DNA from 2 places in the Parazoarcus communis genome. Region 2 is predicted to be linked to the other one. Evidence: predicted binding sites of a transcription regulator. Region 2 holds the regulator's gene; the other holds the start of a gene.
The links. Region 2 encodes FNR, which switches genes on or off when oxygen is low (the NO sensors DNR and NnrR bind a similar motif). Its sites were predicted from a motif close to TTGANCTAGNTCAA; they were not measured.
Positions count from the first base shown of each region.

Region 1: the regulator FNR is predicted to act here: its motif matches at 4,276-4,289, upstream of CEW83_RS05245 (cytochrome-c peroxidase).

Region 1 covers NZ_CP022187.1:1,124,211-1,135,093, reverse strand. Annotated here, with positions in the region: gene CEW83_RS05255 (glutathione peroxidase) at 1-495, opposite strand, end outside; gene CEW83_RS05250 (EAL domain-containing protein) at 551-3,211, opposite strand; gene CEW83_RS05245 (cytochrome-c peroxidase) at 3,208-4,242, opposite strand; gene CEW83_RS05240 (ferredoxin--NADP reductase) at 4,399-5,175, opposite strand; gene CEW83_RS05235 (LysR family transcriptional regulator) at 5,273-6,199, shown strand; gene CEW83_RS05230 (methyltransferase) at 6,267-7,409, shown strand; gene CEW83_RS05225 (glycosyltransferase) at 7,507-10,119, opposite strand; gene CEW83_RS05220 (hypothetical protein) at 10,386-10,823, shown strand; gene CEW83_RS05215 (beta-1,6-glucan synthase) at 10,725-10,883, opposite strand, start outside.
Region 2 covers NZ_CP022187.1:442,880-453,762, forward strand. Annotated here, with positions in the region: gene CEW83_RS02175 (MBL fold metallo-hydrolase) at 1-1,170, shown strand, start outside; gene CEW83_RS02180 (PHA/PHB synthase family protein) at 1,316-3,001, shown strand; gene CEW83_RS02185 (Crp/Fnr family transcriptional regulator) at 3,121-3,807, opposite strand; gene CEW83_RS02190 (SirB2 family protein) at 3,929-4,318, shown strand; gene fnr (fumarate/nitrate reduction transcriptional regulator Fnr) at 4,336-5,076, opposite strand; gene hemN (oxygen-independent coproporphyrinogen III oxidase) at 5,199-6,590, shown strand; gene CEW83_RS02205 (sulfite exporter TauE/SafE family protein) at 6,659-7,372, shown strand; gene CEW83_RS02210 (MerR family transcriptional regulator) at 7,414-7,824, opposite strand; gene CEW83_RS02215 (heavy metal translocating P-type ATPase) at 7,896-10,130, shown strand; gene CEW83_RS02220 (heavy-metal-associated domain-containing protein) at 10,161-10,370, shown strand; gene ppa (inorganic diphosphatase) at 10,420-10,883, shown strand, end outside.

The sequences.
Region 1 (10,883 bases), 680 kb from region 2:
CTCGATGTCGGAAGCCATCGACGCCGGCGTCGTTGTCGGGGCGTAGCGGCCGACGACCACGCCTTCGCGATCGACCAGAAACTTGGTGAAGTTCCACTTGATCGATTCAGTGCCGAGCACGCCCCTGGCGTTGTCCTTGAGCCAATCGAAGAGCGGGTGTGCGTTGTCGCCGTTGACGTCGATCTTTGCGAACATCGGGAAGCTGACGCCGTAGTTCGTCTCGCAAAAGCTCGCGATTTCGCTTTCGTTGCCGGGTTCCTGCGAACCGAACTGATTGCACGGAAAACCGAGTACGACGAAGCCGCGTTCGGCGTAGTTCTTGTAAAGCGTCTCCAGGCCGGCGTACTGCGGCGTGAAGCCGCACTGGCTGGCGGTGTTGACGATCAGCATCACCTTGCCCGCGTACTCGGCGAGCGTGTGCTCCTGCCCGTCCAGTGCGCGCAGCGGGACTTCGTAAATCGGCGTGTTTGCCGACGTGTCCGGGGTCTCATCCATGGCCTGACGCTCCTGCAGAAGGGAGGTCCGAGTGTGTCGTGGCGCGGCGCTCAGGTCAAATGCTGGTGACGTCCTCGTGCAGTTTGGCCAGCACGGTGCCGGGCAGCCCCATTCGACGCGCGGTCAAGGCCTTCTCGAACTCGGCTGCCGGTACCGGACGACCAAACAGATAGCCCTGGAACTGGTCGCATCCGTGTGCGAGCAGAAACTCGCGCTGGGCTTCGGTCTCGACGCCTTCGGCCACCACCTTCATGCCCAGACTGTGGGCGAGGGCGATCACCGCGGCGGCAATCTTGCCGTCGGTATTCTCGCGGTGGATGTCATTGACGAAGCTGCGATCGATCTTCAGCACGTTGACGCGGAACTGCTTGAGATAGGAGAGCGAGGAATAGCCGGTGCCGAAGTCGTCGATGGAAAGGTCGATACCCATGTCCCGCAGGATGTTGAGGGTCTCGATGGTGCGGTCTACATCGCGCATCAGCATGGTTTCGGTGAGCTCGAGCCCGAGCAGTCCGGCTGGCAGACGGGTTTCGGTCAGGACCTCCTCGACCAGTGATGACAGCTTGCGCTGCGTGAACTGGTGTGCGGAGAGATTGACTGCAACCGGCACCGGCATCATGCCCGCGTCACGCCAGACCTGCAGCTGGCGGCAGGCCTCGCGCATCACCCATTCGCCGATCGGCGCGATGAGCCCGGACTCCTCCGCCACCGGGACGAAGCGGCCCGGCGAGATGAGGCCGAGATCCGGATGGCGCCAGCGCAACAGGGCTTCAGCACCCACCAGACGTCCGTTGGTCGCGCATACCTTGGGCTGGTAGTGGAGCTCGAGTTCGTTGCGTTCCAGCGCGCCACGCAGCTGGTTCTCGAGGAGCAGGTCGCCGAGCGAGGCTGAGTTCATGTCTGCCGAATAGAACTGATAGGCATCGCGCCCCTCGGCCTTGGCGCGATACATGGCGGCATCGGCATTGCGCAGCAACTCCGCCGGCGTAAGCCCGTCGCCATCGAAAATGGCGATGCCGATACTGGCCGTGACCGTGATCTCGTGGTCGCCCAGCAGGTAGGGACGGCCCACGGTCTGCAGGACTTTTCGTGCAACGATCGCCGCATCCTGGGGATGATCGATGTCGGGAACGACCAGCACGAACTCGTCGCTGCCCGGTCTGGAGACGGTGTCGGTTTCACGCACGACCGCAAGACAGCGGTGTGCGACCTGTTGCAGCAGACCATCGCCAAGATCGTGTCCGAGCGAGTCGTTGATGGTCTTGAAGCGGTCGAGGTTGAGCAGCAGCACGGCGGTGTGGCTTCCGACCCGGTGCGACTGCAGGATGGCCTGCTCCAGCCTGTCCTGCAGCAGCAGGCGGTTGGGCAGGTTGGTCAGGCTGTCGTGATGTGCAAGGTGGTGGATGCGAGCCTCGGCGCGCTTGCGCTCGGTGATGTCGGAGAACAGCCCGATGTAGTGGCTGGTCGCGCCGTCCTGGTTGCGCACGGCCGTGATCGACAGCCACTCTGGATAGACTTCGCCATTCTTGCGCCGGTTCCAGATTTCACCTTGCCATTGACCGCGCCGGTCCAGGGTGCGCCACATGTCACGATAGAAGTTTTCGGGCTGGCGGCCTGACTTCAGCATGGACGGAGAGCATTCAAGCATTTCCGCCGTCGTGTATCCGGTGATTTCGCTGAATGCCGGGTTCGTGGCGACGATCCTGCCGCTGCCATCGGTAATCAGCATGCCTTCCGTGGCATTGGTAAACACGGTTGCATAGAGCTTGAGATCGTGCTGGGTGCGATCGAGCGTCGCGATGCGTTCCTTGAGCTGCCGGTTTGCCTGCGCCAGGTCGCCGGATGTCTTGGCAAGCCGGAGCATGACGAGCGCCAGATAGCCGGCAAGGACCAGCGCCAGCACATAGAGGCTGACCCGGTAGTTGTGGGCGGTACGGGAAGCCCGCTCATAGCCGCGGGCATAGGTCTGCGCCAGCTCTTCGCCAAGCGCCGCGGTGGGCATGGCCAATGTCTCGCGGGTCAGGGTGTCGAGAATCGGCTTGCGCTCGAGGATCACTCGGCCATGCAGCAGCACGTTGGTCATCTGCTGTTGATGCGCCCCTTTCAGCTGTGCGACGATCGATTCGAGCTTCGTCATGCTCTCTTCGAGCCGCTGTGCGAGCTGCGCATCAGCGGTATGTGCATGGGTCATCACGCCCCGCACGAAGATCCCGATCGGCCGGGTCTGTGCGATCGGTGCGGTGTCGTCGCCGATCAGGAGGTCGGTTGCGAGCGGCAGATAGGCAAGGGAGTTGCGGAGCACCGAGTGCTCACGCTTGAACAGGTCGATCTGGCGGATCTTCTGTTCCAGCACATCGCGATATTGTGCGACGCGGTTCAGCACTTGAAGACGGTCGCTGGCGGACAGAAAGCCGGGAACGTCCTCGAGCTCGGACACCACCTTGTGCAGTTCGCCGGTTGCCGTGCCGATGGTGTCGAAGTCAAGCTGAATGCCGACGCGGCTGGCCAGCACCGCAGCGTTGAGTTCGGCGTCCGCCTGACGCAACAGCCTGAGTTCGCGCGCATAGTGCTCGTGCGCCTGGGGCGAGATCGCATCGGCGCGCAGGAACAGCCAGCTCAGCAGGCTGGCAGCAATGACGATGGCGACCAGCATCCACGCGAAGCCGGTGCGACTGATGATGGTGGGCAGCAGTGTCGGCCGTTCGTGGGCGCTCATTTCAGGGGTGCTCCACGAAAGCTGCCGCTGAGCGTGTGCAGAAACGCCACGAGAAGCCGACGGTCCTCCCTGGTGAGCGGTCGGCCGAGCTGATAGCGCGCCATGATCTCTACTGCATCGTCCAGTGTCTCGACGCTGCCATCGTGAAAGTAGGGCGCGGTAAGGGCGACGTTGCGCAGACTCGGGACACGGAAAACGTATCGATCCTCCTCGCGGCCGGTGACGTTGAAACGGCCGAGGTCGGCCGGGTTGCTCATGCCTTTGTCGGCAAAGTAATCGCCCATCACGCCAAAGCGCTGGAACAGGTTGCCGCCGACGTTGACGCCCTGATGGCAGCTGGCGCAACCGAGACTCTTGAAACGGGCGTAACCCTCGATCTCATCGGCGCTGAGGGCGTCGGTCCTGCCACGCAGGTACTGGTCGAACCGGGCTCCGGGTGTCAGCAGGCTGCGCTCGAAAGCGGCCAGTGCATCGGCGATCGTTTCCGCGCTGATGCCCTGTGGATAGAGCTCGGCAAACAGGCTGCGATAGTCGTCACTCTTGTTCAGACGCTCGATCACCAGGCTCCAGCTGGAGCCCATTTCCACCGGGTTGTGAAGCGGGCCGGCAACCTGCTCTTCCAGCGTTGCGGCCCGTCCGTCCCAGAACTGAGCGAAGTTCAGGGCGGCGTTGAATACAGTCGGGGTGTTGACGGTGCCGGGTGCGCCACCCACCCCTCTGGAGGCGGGCAGACCGTCGGCGCCGGCCCTGTCGAGCGGGTGACAGCTGGCGCAGGAGATCGTGTAATCGACCGACAGCACAGGATCGTGAAAGAGACGTTCGCCGAGGCCGGCGCGACGCGGGTCTATAAGCTGCGGATCGGCCGGCAGGGGGGAAATCGGCTCCGCGCGCCGGATGACATCGGCCATCATCAGTGTGGTGGGCGATGAGGAGGCTGCCGATGGCGCTTCACGCCAGGTCAGGATGACCAGAGTGGCAGCAAATACGGTCAGCAGGCCAGCTATAACAAAATTAGGCGTACTGTTTTTCACTGTGGAATCATACTTCCGCAGAGTTCAGCCAATTTGACCCTGATCAAGGAATTTGAGAACTCTTCGCACTTCGGGAGAAGTTTAAAGATATTCCTTTCGTGGTATGCCGTCCTGCGTACCGGCCCGGTTGCCGAAACAAGCGGGCCGGTCGATTGTTCAGCGCTCCACGAACGCACGTTCGATCACGTAGTCGCCGGGTTCGCCGATACGCTTGGAGATCTGGAAGCCCCGTTCGTCGAGCAGGGTGCAGCAGTCGGCGAGCATCGACGGACTGCCGCAGATCATCGCACGGTCAAGCGCGGGGTCGAGGGGCGGCAGGTCGCAATCGCTCAGCAGCTTTCCGGAGCGGATGAGATCGGTCAGGCGGCCGTTGTTGCGGAAGGGTTCGCGGGTGACAGTCGGGTAGTAGATGAGCTTTTCACGCACGGACTCGCCAAACCAGGGGTTCTCGGGCAGGTCTTTCTCGATGAAGTCGGCGTAGGCGAGTTCGGAGGTATGGCGCACGCCGTGGATCAGGACGATGCGCTCGAAACGCTCATAGGTTTCCGGGTCCTGGATGACGCTGATGAAAGGTGCCAGTCCGGTACCGGTGGACATCAGGTACAGGTTGCGGCCGGGGCGAAGGTCGTGCAGCACCAGCGTGCCGGTGGGCTTCTTGCTGACCACGATCGGGTCGCCTTCGCGCAGGTGTTGCAGGCGCGAAGTGAGCGGACCGTCGGGCACCTTGATGCTGAAGAACTCGAGGTGCTCCTCGTAGTTGGGGCTGGCGATGCTGTAGGCGCGCGTCAGCGGACGGCCGTCGAGTTCGAGGCCGATCAGGACGAACTGTCCGTTCTCGAAGCGCAGGCCGGGGTTGCGGGTGGTGCGGAAACTGAACAGGGAGTCGTTCCAGTGATGGACGCTGAGAATGCGTTCCTGATTCAGATTGCTCATGGCGTGCTCTTGGGTGAATGAGTGATGAGCGAAGTTTACCGGCGCTTCTTTACCTGAATGGTGGATAATTCAGCTAAGCCTTACCGGTTTTATGAATATGAAGTACACCCTTCGCCAGATTGAAGCCTTTGTTGCCATCGCCCGCAGTGACAATGTGTCGCGTGCCGCCGAAGCGCTCAACCTGTCGCAATCGGCGACCAGCGCGGCGCTCGCAGAACTGGAGAACCAGTTCGAGCATCAGCTGTTCGATCGTCACGGCCGGCGTCTGCACCTGAATGAGCAGGGACGTCTGCTGCTGCCGCGCGCGGTGGAGCTGCTGGACCGTGCGGAGGAGGTAGAGGCGCTGTTGCGTGGGGAGCGCGGACTCGGAAGCCTGCGGGTCGGGGCGACGCTGACCATCGGCAATTACCTGCTGCCGCTGATTGTTTCGGGCTTTCTGCAACGACATCCGGAAAGCCATGTTCAACTGCAGGTGCAGAACACGGCCAACGTGGTGGCCCAGGTACTTCATCATGAAATCGATCTTGGCCTCATCGAGGGGCAGGTTCTCGATCGTGAGATCGAGATCGAACCCTGGGTGGACGACGAACTGGTGGTGTTCTGCGCGCCGTCCCACCGCCTGGCGCAGCAGTCCACTGCGACCCTGGCAGAGATTGCAGCCGAGCCGATGATTCTGCGCGAGCGCGGATCGGGTACCCGCGAGACTTTCGAGCAGGCCCTGCGCCACTGGGAGGGGGGGCTGCGAGTTCAGCTCGAACTCGAGCACACGGAAGCAATCAAGCGTGCAGTGGAGAGCGGGCTTGGGATTGGCTGCATCTCGAGGCTGGCGCTGCGCGATGCCTTCAGGCGTGGCAGCCTGGTCCCGGTGGAGACCCCCGAGCTCGATCTGCGGCGTCGTTTTCAGTTCATCTGGCGCCGCGGGAAGTACCATACGGCAGCGATCAGAACCTTTCTCGACGATTGCCGGGCGCTGACGTCCGGCGCTCAGCGCAGCCACGAAATTTCATTGCCCGCGGTCCCCTGACCGCCGCATTTTCATCCTGCAGCGCCGCGGTGCGCACAGGTTTTCAATCATTCCGGAGTTTCCGACCATGACTGATCCCCAGTTGAGCTGGATCGAACAAGACGAAGCGTGCACTGCGCGCTGGCATTCAGAAAGTGGGACGCCGCCACCGCGTCGCGTGCAGATGGCCGACGACACCATGAACGCGGATACGGCCTTCCGTCTTGCGTGCGAGGGCACGGCCCTGCTGTGGCGTGGCGACTTCCAGAACGCGCGCCTGCTGTTGCAGGCGGTGGCGCGGCGCGCCGAGCCGAAACCGAAAAAGGCTGCGCGCAAGAAGGCCAAGGCGGCCGATGTGACGCCGGCCCATGCCTTCCACCTCTATCGGCAGTCGCAGGCACAGCGTGCCCGTATTCTCGGCATGCTGCTGATTCCCGTGGGCGAGGATTACACCATTCCGCTGCGCCGTGCGCCGGATATCAGCGAAGCCTGCGTTGAGGCTTACGGCGAGAGCACGGGGCCCTTTGTCGTGTCCCTGCGTGAATTGCTCGGGGTCGTCAGTGCGCACGAGTGGCGCAAGAAGGGCGTTGAAATCCCGGAACTCGGCGCGCGGATCCACGCGCACTACGGCGTGTATTCGCCGGTGCGGGGCGAGTATGTGGATCTCGTCGCCAAGGCGCCGCTGCCGGGCAAGGCACTTGCGTTCGACATCGGCACCGGTACCGGCGTGCTGGCAGCCTTGCTGGTTCGGCGTGGCGTGGCACGCGTGATTGCGACCGATCAGTCGCCGCGCGCGATCGCATGCGCACGCGACAATATCGAGCGCCTCGGCATGAGCGGCAAGGTCGAGATCGAGACCACCGACCTCTTTCCTGATGGCCGCGCATCGCTGGTGGTATGCAACCCGCCCTGGCTGCCGGCCGCCGCCAGTTCCCTGCTCGAGCAGTCGGTGTACGATCCCGACAGCCGCATGCTCAAGGGCTTCCTGAGCGGACTGGCGTCACACCTGACGCCGGGTGGCGAAGGCTGGCTGATCCTGTCCGACCTCGCGGAGCACCTCGGCCTGCGCAGCCGTGAGTTCCTGCAGGAGGAGATCGCGAAGAATGGCCTGAAAGTCGTGGCGCGCACGGAAATCCGGCCCCGGCATTCACGTGCCACGGATGAGTCCGATCCGCTGCACCATGCCCGGTCGGCAGAAATGACCTCACTGTGGCGGCTGGCGGCGGCCTGAGCCTGCACGGGTTCTGTCGTCCTGCCCACGGGCGGGCACCAGCAAAAGAAAACGGCGGGCCTGAGCCCGCCGTTTTTTCGTCTGTCGTTTGCGACCGTCAGTGCGCGGGCTGCAATTTGCAGTCGCTGTCGGCAGTCTGGCGGTCGGGCATGTAGGCGGCCACCTGACACGCAATGGACGCGACGTAGGGGATGCACTGCAGGCAGAGGATGCCAACCCACAGCTGGGTTTCGAGGTTGTCGGCGCCGCGGGTCATGACCAGCGAAACCGCACCCAGGATCAGCGCCAGCAGCATGCCGATCTCTTCCCGGATCGGGCCGAAGAAGGCCAGCGCACCCTTTGCCTTCCAGCCCTTGGGCGTAACGACGAACTCGCCCTTCTTCTTCGCCAGCCCGGCAAACACGCCGCGGGCGATCGAGTGTGCAAGTCCGACCGAGAGGATGGATGCACCGAGGATGTCCCTCCACGGGCAGTCCATCGTGCGGCGATAGAGGATCGGTCCCAGCGCGGCCTTGAATGCCATGAAACCAAGAATCGGGAAGGCGAGCGCAGTGACCGGCAGTCCGAAGGCCTTGGGGAAGGCGAGGATGCCGAGCGTCCAGATCAGGCTGCCGAACGCAAACACCAGTTGCAGGGCATCTCCCAGCCAGGCGAACCAGCCCGTCAGGAAGTGATAGCGCTGCGCCAGGTTCAGCGTGCTGCGGCCGACCATGTGCGGCAGGTGGTTCTTGAGGATCTGCATTGCACCAAAGGCCCAGCGGAAGCGCTGGCTCTTGATCGCGGCAAAGTCCGACGGCGTCAGGCCGCGGCCAAGGATGTGATCCACGTAGCGGGTGTCGTAACCCTTTTCGATCAGGCGCAGGCCGAGTTCGGTGTCTTCACAGATACACCACTCCGACCAGCCGCCGACCTCTTCGAGCGCGAGCCTGCGCACCAGCGTCATGGTGCCGTGCTGGATCAGTGCGTTGCGCTCGTTGCGGTGGTGCATGCCAATGCGGAAGAAACCGTCGAACTCCCAGTTGCACATGCGGCGGAAGGGCTGGGTTTCCCAGTCGCGGTGGGCCTGCGGCGCCTGCACGACAGCGACATCGGGCTTGTCGAAGTGCGGAATGAGACAGGATAGCCACTCGGGGTCGACCACGTAGTCGGCATCGACCACACCGACGACTTCGGCGCGCGGGTCGGTGACCTTGAGTCCGTAGTTCAGCGCACCGGCCTTGAAGCCTGGCCAGTTCATCAGGTGGAAGAAGCGGAAGCGCGGGCCGAGTTCGGCGCAACGCTTCTCCAGCGGCTTCCACAGGGCGTCATCCTTGGTGTTGTTGTCGAGGATGAGGACTTCGAAGTTGGCGTAGTTGAGTGCGGCCAGGCTGTCGATGGTGGCGATCACCATTTCCGGCGGTTCATTGTGGCAGGCCAGGTGAATCGACACGAAGGGCTGCTCGTCGGGTGCATGCGGCGGCAAGGGCATGAAGCGGCGGCGCCACTTGTCCTTGAACAGCATTTCGCCGAACTCGAAGCCATGCGACAGCAGCACGGCCGCCGTCATGCCGGTCGCGGCAATGAGCATGCCGAGTCCGATCAGGTCGCGCTGGGTCAGGTAGTAGTCCACCGGTACGTTGAGGCCGACGATCAGCGTCGACACACAGGCCTGGATCATGCCAGCAAGAAAGATGCGGCCGGCGATGCTCCAGTCGGTGAGGAAGAAGGCAATCAGGAACATCGGCAGCAGCGCAAGGACGCCGGCGTTGCTCGCTTTCTTGCTCCAGTGCGGATCGCGCTGAACCAGGCCTTCAAGCGCGAACTTGGGCTGGCGGTCGGCGTTGAACATGCCCCAGTAGGCGCCGGCCCAGCCTTCGATTTCGACTTTCCACGGCTGGTCGATCGCTTCCATCAGGAAGTAGTCGATACGGGCGGTGCGGGGGTTGGCAAGAAACTCGCGGATGAAGCGGGCTTCGTTGTCGAGCGAAGGTACGGCCGCGCCGATGACCGGACCCTTGCTCGGCCAGCCGATCTCGCCAACGACGATCTTCTTCTTCGGGAAGGTTCTTGCCAGTTCGTCGTAACGCTCGAAAGCGTAGTTCACCGCGGCCTCGACGGGCACGCCTTCGTGGTAGGGCAGAAGGTGTACGGTGATGTAATCGACGTGCTTGGCCAGTTCCGGGTACTTGAGCCAGACGTGCCAGGGTTCGGCAGACGACACGGGCTTGCGCAGTTCCTTGCGCGCACGGTCGAGATAGACAATGAGCTCTTCCGGGCTGAGGTCGCCGCGCAGAATGGATTCGTTGCCGATCATGACGCGCTCGACGTGGCGCATCTTGCGTGCGGCCTCGACGAGGGCATCGATCTCGCGATCGTTCTTTTCCTTGTCGCGGTCCAGCCAGGCGCCGGCGGTGACGAGCAGGTCGCGTTCGCCTGCGATGGCAAGCAGGCTCGGCAGGTCGGTGACGCCGTAGGTGCGCAGGTTGTCGGCTGCGCTGGCGAGCAGGTCGAGGTCGCTACCAAGCTGGGCGTCAGTAGGATAGGTGCCGAGCAGCGGGCTTTGGTCACGCTGAAACCCGTTGTAGGCGAATCCCTTGATGCTCTGGGTCACGCCTGCAACTTCGGAACCACGGTTGAATTGTTGCCAGAGCCAGTACTGTGCGAGTGCAACAAGCGCGGCGATGGCAAACGCGAGGGCCAGGCGGTACGTGAGCGAGGCGGCGTTTTTCATGTCTAAAGCGTTTCCAGTCAAGGGCTTGTAGGCCCGGATCAACAGCGAGCACGGCTTTGTGGGCCCGAATTGAAGTGTGTCATCAGGCGCGCTTGCGCAAATGCACTCCGGGCCCGGCTTATGTGACAGAATCCACGCCGTCCGTTCCAGCTTCAACGGGCAGCATTTTATTCAGTATTTCAGTCCCTTAGGAGATTCTCTGGGGGCTGATTTGCAACAGGACGTATTGCGGGCGCATTACGATTGATTTGTAAGGGAAAAGCCGGGTGATTGGTAATAATTTGTTCAAACATGGCGGTCGGTCGGTGCTCGTTGCGGGCCTTGCCGCGCTGTTGATTGCAGCGGGGCTGCGTTACGGGGTGATCGAGAACGGTTTGCTGCCGCGCGACTGCGCCGCACCCGGGCAGGACAGTGGCCTTGCATGTACGCTGAAGTGGCTGCTGGTGCAGACCTTCCACCAGCAGCGCATGGGCTGGTTCAGCCTGGTCTGTGGCGGCCTCGCCTTCATGCTGTCCTGCCGCAGGCTTGCCTGGGCAGGCTGGCTGAGCGGTATCGGTGGCCTGCTGCTGTACAGCTACGATTACGCTGCAGTCGGCGGGTTGCTGTCACTGCTCGTGTTGCTGCGACCGCGCAAGCGCGGGCAGGGCGAATACGAGGCCGGTGAGCAGCCAGGCGATGGCCTGCGGGTTGGCGGGCTCAGGTAGCCAGCGACCGATGACGGCGAGGACGATGAGCGCGGCGCAGACGCGTTCGGCGCGTCCTGC
Region 2 (10,883 bases):
CGGCTCCATGCGACGGATGCAACGGTCGATCTGCTCGGCGTCATGCTGCTTGATTCGGCATACATCCAGGAAAAGGAGTTCGAGTGGGCGAGTCGTCGCAACCGCTCGCGTCACGGACGTCGGAGTTCCGCCGCGGCGCCGCTGTACACGGTCGAACAGGCGCGGGCCAGTCTGCACCGGCTTCAACGCGTCCAGTACGATGCACTCATTCACCCCGGGAAGGGGGTTTCCTGCCGCTTTCGCGACGCAGGGCACATCCTGGGGTCTGCGATCATTGAAGTGGATGTGATGGAGGGCGGCGCCACCCGACGGCTGGTGTTCTCAGGTGACCTCGGTCAGCCCGATCGCCCGGTGTTGCGTGATCCCTATCAGGTCCGCGCCGCGGATTACCTGTTTATTGAAACGACGTACGGCAATCGCGCTCACCGCCCCTTGAACGAGACCGAGGACGAACTCGTTCACGCCCTCAATGACACGCTTCAGCGCAAGGGCGGCAACGTCATCATTCCGGCCTTTGCGGTCGGGCGTACCCAGGAGGTGCTGTTCATCCTTGCAAAGCTGGTACGGGCGGAGAAGGTGGCGCGACTCGAGGTCATCGTCGATTCGCCAATGGCGACGGCGGTCACTGATCTCACGATGCAGCACGAGGCGCTGTGGGATGACGAGACCCGTGAGCTTTCTTCCTGGATGACGGCGAATTCAGACCGCTTTCACCTGCGGTTTGTCGCCGACGTCGAAGAGTCGATCGCGCTCAACCATCAGCGCGGCGGGCTGGTGATCATCTCGGCGAGCGGCATGTGTGATGCCGGGCGGGTGAAGCACCATCTGCGATACAACATTGACCGCAAGGAGTGCTCAGTCATCATCGCCGGTTTTCAGGCCGCTGGCACGCTGGGGCGGCGACTGGTGGACAAGGCACGCGTCGTCACGCTTCTTGGCGACAAGGTGCCGGTGAGGGCGGATGTTTATACGATAGGCGGCTTGTCCGCGCACGCGGACAAACCTGCGCTGCTCGAATGGATGCATCATATTGAAACGCAGCCGCGGCAGACTTTTCTGGTGCATGGCGAAACCGAGGCACGTGCGGCGTTTGGCGCCGCCGTGGCCGAGCAGCTGGGCTGGTCCGGCTTGACCGAGCCGGTCGCCGGAGAAACCTATCATCTGAGTTGAGGTGACAGCCCAGTCTGTTTACCGCTTGAGATTCAAGGAGCAAGAAATGGCCAGAGCAAGCAAGAGCACAGGCAAACGGCCTGCATCGGGCAGGACCGGAAGGCGTGCCGAAGATTTCAACCCGGGACAGGTCGTCAAGCGCGCCATGCGCGAACTCCATGACGGCGTGGAAGGTACGGTGGATCCACTTGGAATGGCCGCGCCGCTCGTCCATGCCCAGCTTGCATGGCTGGCGCATCCACAGGAACTGGCGGAGCGCTTCACCCGACTGTCGACGGACCTGTGGAAACTGCAGCTGCACTCGGTCAATCGCATGCTCGGGCTGGCGAGTTCGGACCCGATACGTCCTCACTCCGACGACGCGCGTTTTGCCGATCCCGTATGGACGGAGTATCCGACCTGGGATTTGAGCAAGGAGTGGTACCTCGCTTTCACCCGCAACATGCAGGACATGCTTTACGACACCCCCGGGCTGGCGAGCAAGGAGCGCAGGCGGGCGGCATTCTGGTGGCGTAATCTGCTCAACGCGATGGCCCCCACGAATTTCTTGTGGACCAATCCGGTAGCGATGCGCAAGGCCGTCGAAACCAACGGTGAAAGCCTGACCAATGGCTTCAAGAATTTCCTCGAGGACCTCAAGGCCGGTAATGTCCGGATGACCGACCCGGACGATTTCCATGTTGGCGAGAATCTCGCCACGACGCCAGGCGAGGTGGTCTTTCGCAATAACCTGCTGGAGGTGATCCACTACGCGCCGACGCAGCCAAAGGTGCATGCGAAGCCGATCGTGATCGTCACGCCGTGGATCAACAAGTTCTACATTCTTGACCTGGTGCCGCGCAAGAGCATGATCCGCTTCCTCCTCGATCAGGGGATGGATGTCTTCATTACGAGCTGGAAGAACCCCGGCGCGTCCATGCGCGATTGCAGTTTCGACGATTACCTCACCGAAGGCGTGCATGCCATCATCGAGTGCGCGCGAAGCTTCACCAGGCAGGACAAGGTGCATGCAGTTGGCTACTGCATCGGAGGCACTGCACTGTCGATGTACATGGCATGGGCAAACCGCCATTTCCCTGAGGACCAGGTGCCGGTTGCGGACTGGACCCTGTTGACCACGCTCGTCGATTTTCACAAGCCGGGCGACATCGAGGTGTTCATCGACGAAGCCAGCATCCGCTACATCATCGACAACATGGCCAGCAAGGGCTATCTCGATGGCAAGGAAATGGCTTCCGCATTCCGCCTGCTGCGCTCGAACGGCCTGATCTGGCATTACGTTGTGCAAGGCTGGCTGTACGGCGAAACGCCGCCGCCATTCGACGTGCTGTACTGGAACATGGATACCACGCGTATGCCGTACGCGATGCATTCGTGGTACCTGCGCGAGCTTTACCTGAACAACAAGCTGATCCATCCCGACGCACTCGAGGTGGCGGGTGAGCCGCTCGATCTCGGCCGTATCACGCAGCCGCTCTACGTCGTTTCCGCAGAGGACGATCACATCGCGCCGTGGCTGCAGACTTTCCGTGTGATTAACCATGTCACCGGTCCCAAGCGCTATGTGCTCTCGAGCTCAGGCCACATTCTTGGCATCGTCAATCCGGTCGTCACGCCGCCCAAGCGCAAGTTCTGGGCCGGTGAAGCGCATCGCTCGGATACGGCCGAGCAGTGGCGCAATCGCACTGAAGAGCAGGCGGGCAGCTGGTGGACCGACTGGATGGACTGGGTCAAACCCCACGCCGGAGAGCTGATCGAGGCGAGGCCGGCGGCAAGCGAGCAGTTTCCTTCGCTCGCACCGGCGCCGGGAACCTATGTGCTTGAGTCCTGAGTGCGCTGGCGCGTGAAGGCTTCGGCTTTCAGCACCCGGGTATCGTGAAAGACGGCCTCTTGTTCGTTCAAGAGGCCGTTGCTTTTCGGGGGACGGCAAGGACTTGAGCGGGCGAAGTGCTACCCGCTGTAGCGCGACAGTGCCTGCGGATTGTGAAGCGTGATGCGCTTGCCGTGAACGGTGATGAGACCATGGTCTGCCAGGTCGTGAAAGATCCGCGAAAGGGTCTCGGGCGTCAGGTTCAGCCGTGACGCGATGACCTGCTTGCTCGTGGGCAGGGAGATGTCGCAAGCCTTGGTGCCATCCTCTTCGGTTTGCTGGAGGAGGTAACCGATCACGCGCTGTGTGCTCGAGCGCAGGGAATAGGTTTCTACGTCGCGCACCATGTTATGCAGGCGGACCGCCATGCCTGCCAGAAGCTTGCGTGCAAACTGCGGATCCTGATCGATCAGGTCGGATACGACGTTCTGGCCGATATGAAGCAGCGACATGTCGGTAAGCGCTTCGGCAAAAACGGGGTAGGGGCGGTTCATGAACATCACCGCTTCGCCAAAGCTTTGCTGCGGGCCGACGATCTCGACCACTTTCTCGTTGCCCTGAGCTGACGAGAAGCCGAGCTTGAGCTGCCCTTCGGTGACGAAATAGAAACCGTGGGCAACGTCGCCGCGCTGAAACAGCAGTTCACCCTTGCCCAGGCGGCGTTCGCGGGTATAGCGTGCAACACGTTCCAGCTCACTCTCCGACAGCTCCCCGAACAGGGAGATCTGACGGAGCTGGGTAAGGATGTCTGCGGCGGTCTGGTTCATTCCGTGCTCCTGCATTTCACTTTCGATTCTAGCCTGCGTGGCTGAATCCTGTTTGTTCTGTCATTGTTCGGCGCCCGACCAGGGCGCACCGGTCAGCATTTTCCCCGAGGAGGAACGAAAGATGTATCAGGCGATCAAGCACATCCACGTCACCTGTGTGATTCTGAGCCTTGCCGGCTTCGCGCTCAGGGGAGTGTGGATGCTTGTTGACAGCCGTCTGCTCACACATCGTCTGACGCGCGTCCTGCCGCATGTGGTCGATACCGTGTTGCTTGGCAGTGCGATCACGCTGGCGGTGATGATCGAACAGTACCCGTTGCAGGCACCGTGGGTGACGGCCAAGGTCATTGGCCTGATCGTCTACATCCTGCTGGGCGCCGTTGCCCTGAAACGTGGCCGAACGCGCACCGTGCGCGGGGCTGCGTTTGTTGCTGCGCTGCTCGTGTTCAGCTGGATCGTGTCGGTCGCGCTCAGCAAGAACGTCGGCGGCTGGTTCGCCGTCTTTGCCTGAGCGCGACAGTCCGGCGCTCAGCGCGCGCCGGGCTGGTGCTGAATGAGTTTCTTGAGACCGTCGTTGTCGAGAATGCGGATATGTTTCTGCTGCACCGCGACGAGGCCGTCTTCCTGAAAGCGGGAGAAGGCACGCGAGACCGTTTCCAGCTTCAGGCCCAGATAGGAGCCGATCTCTTCGCGGGTCATGCGCAGGTGAAACTCGGCGGCCGAGAAGCCACGAGCGGTGAAGCGCTGCGACATGTTGAGCAGGAAGGCCGCCAGACGCTCTTCCGCGCGCATGGAGCCCAGCAGCATCATCACGCCGTGATCGCGCACGATCTCGCGGCTCATGACCTTGTGGAACTGGTGCTGAAGGCCTTCGATCTCGCGGGACAGTTCTTCCAGCTTGGCGTAGGGAATGACGCAGACCTCGCTGTCTTCGAGCGCAACCGCATTGCACGAGTGGAACTCGGTGCTGATGCCGTCGAGCCCGATGATCTCGCCGGTCATCTGGAATCCGGTGACCTGCTCGCGACCATCTTCGAGCAGAACGTCGGTCTTGAAGGAGCCTGCACGGATCGCATAGATGGCTTCGAAGAGTTCGCCTGCGCGATAGAGCGGCTGCTGACGCTTGATCTTCCGACGCCCGCCGACAAGTTCGTCGAGGCGGTTGAGTTCAGTGTCAGTCATGCCGAACGGCAGGCACAGCTCCAGCAGATTGCATTGTGAGCATGCGGTTTTGAGCCCCGCCGCGGTGATCGGCACCGTCGCCTTCATTTGCACTGTAAACTTGCTCCGATTCCGGATTGGGGGTAGTCAGAATGTTGCCGTTGATCCAAGTCAACCACAAAACGCCGGCTTTCTGCCATTGTTAAGTAACACATCGACGCAGCCAGACCATGACCAGCCAGACAGACCTAATCTTTGATCCCCAGTTGATTCGACGATTCGACATCAACGGGCCTCGCTATACGTCGTATCCCACCGCAGACAGGTTTGTGGAGGCATTCGATGCACAAGCACTGACAGACTGGCTGGGAAAACGTGCCGTTGGCGGTGTGAGCCGACCGCTGTCATTATACTTCCACATCCCCTTTTGTAACACGATCTGCTATTACTGCGCCTGTAACAAGATCATCACCAAGGATCATGGCAGGTCTGCCAAGTATCTGAATTACCTGGAAAAAGAGATCGAAATGCAGGCGGCGGCCCTGGGGGGGACACGTCAGGTCACGCAGTTACATCTCGGGGGTGGAACGCCGACCTTCCTCTCGCACGCGGAGATGCATCAGTTGATGGATGCGGTCCGCAAGCACTTCAACCTGGTGCCGAATGGCGAGTACTCGATCGAGGTCGATCCGCGCAAGGTGGATTTCGACACCGTCGAAATGCTGGCCAACCTCGGCTTCAATCGCATGAGCGTCGGCGTGCAGGACTTCGCCGAGGACGTGCAGATTGCGACCAACCGCGTGCAAAGCGTCGAAGAGACGAAGCTCGTCATCGACGCGGCGCGGGCAACCGGCTTCAAGTCGATCAGCATGGACCTGATCTATGGTCTGCCCAAGCAGAATGTGATCAGCTTCAACCGCACGCTGGAGCAGGTGCTCGAACTCTCGCCCGATCGAATCTCGCTGTACAGCTACGCGCACCTGCCGGGACTGTTCAAGCCCCAGCGCAGGATCATTCCGATCGACCTGCCGTCAGCGGACTCCAAGCTTCAGATTCTGCAGCTTGCCATCCGTCGCCTGACCGACGCCGGCTACGTCTATATCGGCATGGACCATTTCGCGAAGCCGGATGACGAACTGACCGTGGCGCAGCGGCAGGGGCGCCTGCACCGCAATTTCCAGGGCTATTCGACCCAGGCCGAGTGCGACCTGCTTGCCTTCGGTGTGTCGGCGATCGGCAAGATCGGTCCGGTCTACGCGCAGAACGTCAAGACGCTCGACGAGTACTACGATGCCCTCGATCGCGACGAGCTGCCCGTACTGCGCGGCATTGAGCTCACCGCCGACGATCTCCTCCGGCGCTCGATCATCCAGGCGCTGATGTGCCATTTCGAGCTGTCGATCGAGTCGATCGAGATTGCACACCTCATCAAGTTCCATGAGTACTTTGCTGACGAGATCGCCGACCTCAAGGAAATGGAAGAGGCTGGGCTGGTGAAGATCGACAAGGACTGGATCAGCGTGCTGCCCGCGGGCCGTCTGCTGGTGCGCGGGATTGCGATGTTCTTCGATCGCTATCTGCGCTCGGATCGCGAGCGCGCCCGTTACTCCCGGGTGATCTGACCGGGCGGGGAGGCGCGGTGCAGCGTAGAATGCGCGCACCGCATCAAACGCTTCATAGCTGATTGAACATGCCCGAAACCGGTTATCTCGCCGTCTTCCTGATCGGCCTCCTTGGAGGCACTCACTGTGTATCGATGTGCGGCGGCATTGTCGGAGCGCTTACGGTACAGGTGCAGACGCCATCGAGTCGCAGTCGGCAGTGGCCGATTCATCTCGCCTACAACCTTGGCCGGATCACCACCTACACCTGCATTGGTGCCGGACTCGGCGCGCTGGGCTCGGTCGGCATGCTCTACGATGGCGTTCTGCCGGTCCAGATCACGCTCTACGTGCTCGCGAACCTCATGCTGGTGGCGCTCGGGCTCTATCTCACCGGATTCACCAAGCTGCTCGTTCCGGTAGAGCAGCTCGGTCACCGCCTGTGGCGCCGCATTCAGCCGCTGAGCCGTCGCTTCCTGCCTGCCCGCTCGGTCAAGCAGGCCTTGCCGCTTGGCCTGCTGTGGGGCTTCCTGCCTTGCGGACTGGTGTATTCGGTGCTGGCGACTTCCCTGGTAACCGGCTCTGCGCTGCGTGGTGGGGGGCTGATGCTGGCTTTCGGGCTTGGCACATTGCCCAACCTGATGCTGGCCGGCATGCTGTTCAAGCGTTTTCGTGACATCACGCGCAATGGCAAGGTCCGCTTCGCCTCGGGCTTGCTGGTGCTCGGCTTCGGCGTGTTTGGCCTGTTCCACGCCCAGACGCTGGGCGGGCAACTGTGGAGCGGAGTGGTGTGCGCGGTCTGAGCGCCGCCTTCAGAGCAATGGTTCAGCGCTGACGCGAGGTCTTACTCGCTCGACAGTGCGCGAAGGATCGGACAGGGGGCGGGGGCATCAGTGCGCTGACAGCACCCAACCAGTTCGGTGAGCGCGTTGCGCATTTCCTGCATCTGCCGGATGCGGGCATCCAGCAGTTCGATCTTGCTTCGCGCCAGTGCGCGCGCGCGGTCGCGGTCGGTGTCCTCGTTGAGCGCCAGCAGGTCATCGATTTCTTCAAGCGAAAACCCCAGTTGCTGTGCCCGGCGAACCGCGCGCAGACGGGCAAGTTCGCGCTCGCCATACACCCGATAGGCGCCGCGTTTCTGCTGAGGTTCTGCGAGCAGGCCACGGCGTTGATAGTAGCGGACGGTTTCCACGCCCACGCCTGCTGCCTTTGCAAGTGCGCCGATCGTAAGCCCCTTGCTTGTTTGCTCATTCATTGCTTGACTCCGTACATGAGTACGGGGTTTACACTGCGCTCTATCGAATCGTCCCGCAAGGGAGAAACTCAATGACCGCACAATCAACATCATCGGCAGGTCCGGCGCAATCAGCGTCCGCTAACGCAACGCTTGAACTCGCCATCAGCGGCATGACCTGTGCTGCATGTTCCACCCGCCTCGAGAAGGTGCTCAATCGCCTTCCCGGTGTCGAGGCCACGGTCAATCTTGCAACCGAGCGTGCAGTCCTCCACTTTGAGCCTGGCGCGCTTACGCTCGATGCGGCGAAAGCAGCCGTCGAACGTGCCGGATTTGGTGCGAGCGAGGCGGCCACCATTGTGCGTGAAGAGGCCCGTGCGAAGCAGAAAGCGGCGTGGGACGTCGAATTGCGGCATTTCTGGATTGCTGCGGCGCTCACCCTTCCTCTGGCGCTGCAGATGCCGGCCATGTTCGGCCTGTGGCCGGGCGGTGAGGTGCAGCACGACCTTGTACCGCGCTGGCTGCAGCTGTTGCTGGCAACGCCCGTCCAGTTCTGGCTTGGTGCGCGCTTCTATCGTGGCGCCTGGGCCTCGCTGCGCGGTGGCGGTGCGAACATGGACGTCCTCGTCGCGCTCGGCACCTCAATGGCGTATTTCTACAGTCTCGTGGTGACGCTGGCTGGACGGCACGATCTGCACGTGTATTTCGAAGCCTCGGCGATGATCATCACCCTGATTCTGCTCGGCAAGCTGCTTGAGGCACGGGCCAAGGCCCGCACCACGGCAGCGCTCGATGCCTTGCTGCGCCTGCAGCCGAAAATGGCGCGTATCGAACGCGATGGCATGCTGGTCGAGGTGCCGGTCGAGAGCCTGTCACCGGGTGCGGTGTTCGTGCTGCGCCCGGGCGATGCCGTACCGGTGGATGGCGTGGTCGAGGAGGGCAATTCGGCCCTGAACGAAGCCATGCTCACCGGAGAAAGCCTGCCGGTGGACAAGCAGCCGGGCGACAAGGTGTTTGCCGCCACGGTGAATGGCGATGCCGTGCTGCGTTGCCGTGCCACCGGCGTGGGTGCCAGTACCCTGCTGGCGGGCATCATCCGCCTGGTCGAGCAGGCGCAAGGCTCGAAGGCGCCCGTGCAGCGTCTGGCGGACCGCATTGCGGCGGTATTCGTCCCAGTGGTCGTGGCCATTGCCAGCCTCACCTTTGCAGCATGGTGGCTGTGGTCGGGCGATTTCCAGCTGGCCCTGATCAATGCAGTGGCAGTGCTGGTGATCGCCTGCCCGTGTGCGCTTGGCCTTGCAACGCCGACGGCGATCATGGTGGGTACGGGGCAGGGCGCGCGCGCCGGGATGCTGGTAAAGAACGCCGAGGCCCTCGAGCTGGCAGAGCGGCTGACGGTGCTCGCGGTGGACAAGACCGGGACCGTGACCGAAGGCAAGCCGGCCGTGACCGATGTTGTACCGACTGGAGGCTGGACAAGATCGACCCTGCTTGCGGCGGCTGCGGCGCTCGAGCAGAGCAGCGCCCATCCGATTGCCGCTGCGGTGGTTGAGGCCGCGCAGGCCGAGGGGCTGACGCTGGAGCGGACGAACGATGTTCGCGCCGTCGCCGGAAAAGGAGTGGAAGGCAGGGTGGGCGATCAGCTGGTCATGCTGGGCGCGCCCGCCTTTCTGGTGGCGCAGGGCGTTTCCGTTCCCGACGCAGACAGTACGCCGCTCGCCGCCGAAGGCAAGACGCTCGTCGCCGTGGCCATCGACGGCATGTATGCGGGGGTGATTGCGGTTGCAGATCGCGTACGCAGCGACTCGGCTGGCGCGGTCGAACGCCTGCAACGAAACGGTGTGAAAGTGGTGATGCTGACCGGTGATCACCCCGCAACGGCGAAGGCCATTGCCGAGCAGACGGGCATTGCGGAGTGGCGCGCCGGGGTTCTGCCGGCAGACAAGGCTGCTGCGGTGAACGCGCTGAGGGCGTCAGGCGAGCGTGTCGGCATGGCGGGCGACGGCATCAACGATGCGCCGGCGCTGGCGGCCGCGGACGTGTCGTTTGCGATCGGGGTGGGCGCCGACGTCGCGGTCGAGGCGGCGGACATCACCCTGGTGCGCAACAGCCTGCATGGTGTGGCCGATGCCATCGACCTGTCGCGCGCGACCTTGTCGAAGATTCGGCAGAACCTTTTCTTTGCCTTTGTCTACAATGTGCTCGGCATCCCCCTTGCTGCAATGGGGATGCTCAATCCCGTAGTGGCCGGGGCGGCGATGGCCATGAGCTCGGTATCGGTGGTCAGCAATTCATTGCTGCTCAAGCGCTGGAAGCCTGGGCGGTGAAAGCGGGTTGTTTCTCAAGGAGAATGAACGGTGACTGAAGTGACGATCAAGGTGGCTGGCATGAGTTGTGGCGGCTGCGTGCGCAACGTAACCGGCGTGCTCAAGGCGCTGGCCGGCGTGGATGACGCCGAGGTATCGCTCGAACAGGCCACGGCGACCGTGCGGTTCGACCCTTCGAAGGTCGATGTTGCCGGTTTGCGCCAGGCTATCGAGAATGCCGGCTTCGACTCGCCGGCGTGACCCGCTCTTATATCTTATAATTCGGACACTTTTTCCACGGGAGGGTTAAATGGGCTTAGACCTCGTAAAAGCCGGCAAGGACTTGCCGAACGATATCAACGTCATCATCGAGATCCCGGCGCAAGCCGATCCGATCAAGTTCGAAGTCGACAAGGAAAGCGGCGCAGTTTTCGTTGACCGCTTCATGGGTACTTCGATGCGCTACCCGATCAACTACGGGTACGTGCCGCACACCGTTGCTGGCGATGGCGATCCCGTGGATGTGCTGGTTGTGACGCCGTTCCCGCTGTTCCCCGGTGCAGTCATCCGCTGCCGTCCGGTGGGCGTGCTCAAGATGGAAGACGACGGCGGCATGGATGCCAAGGTTGTTGCAGTCCCCGTCTCCAAGCTCACCCCGCTGTACGACAAGGTGCAATCCACCGACGACCTGCCGGAACTGCTGATGAAGCAGACCGTGCACTTCTTCGAGCACTACAAGGATCTCGAGCCCGGCAAGTGGGTCAAGATCCTGGG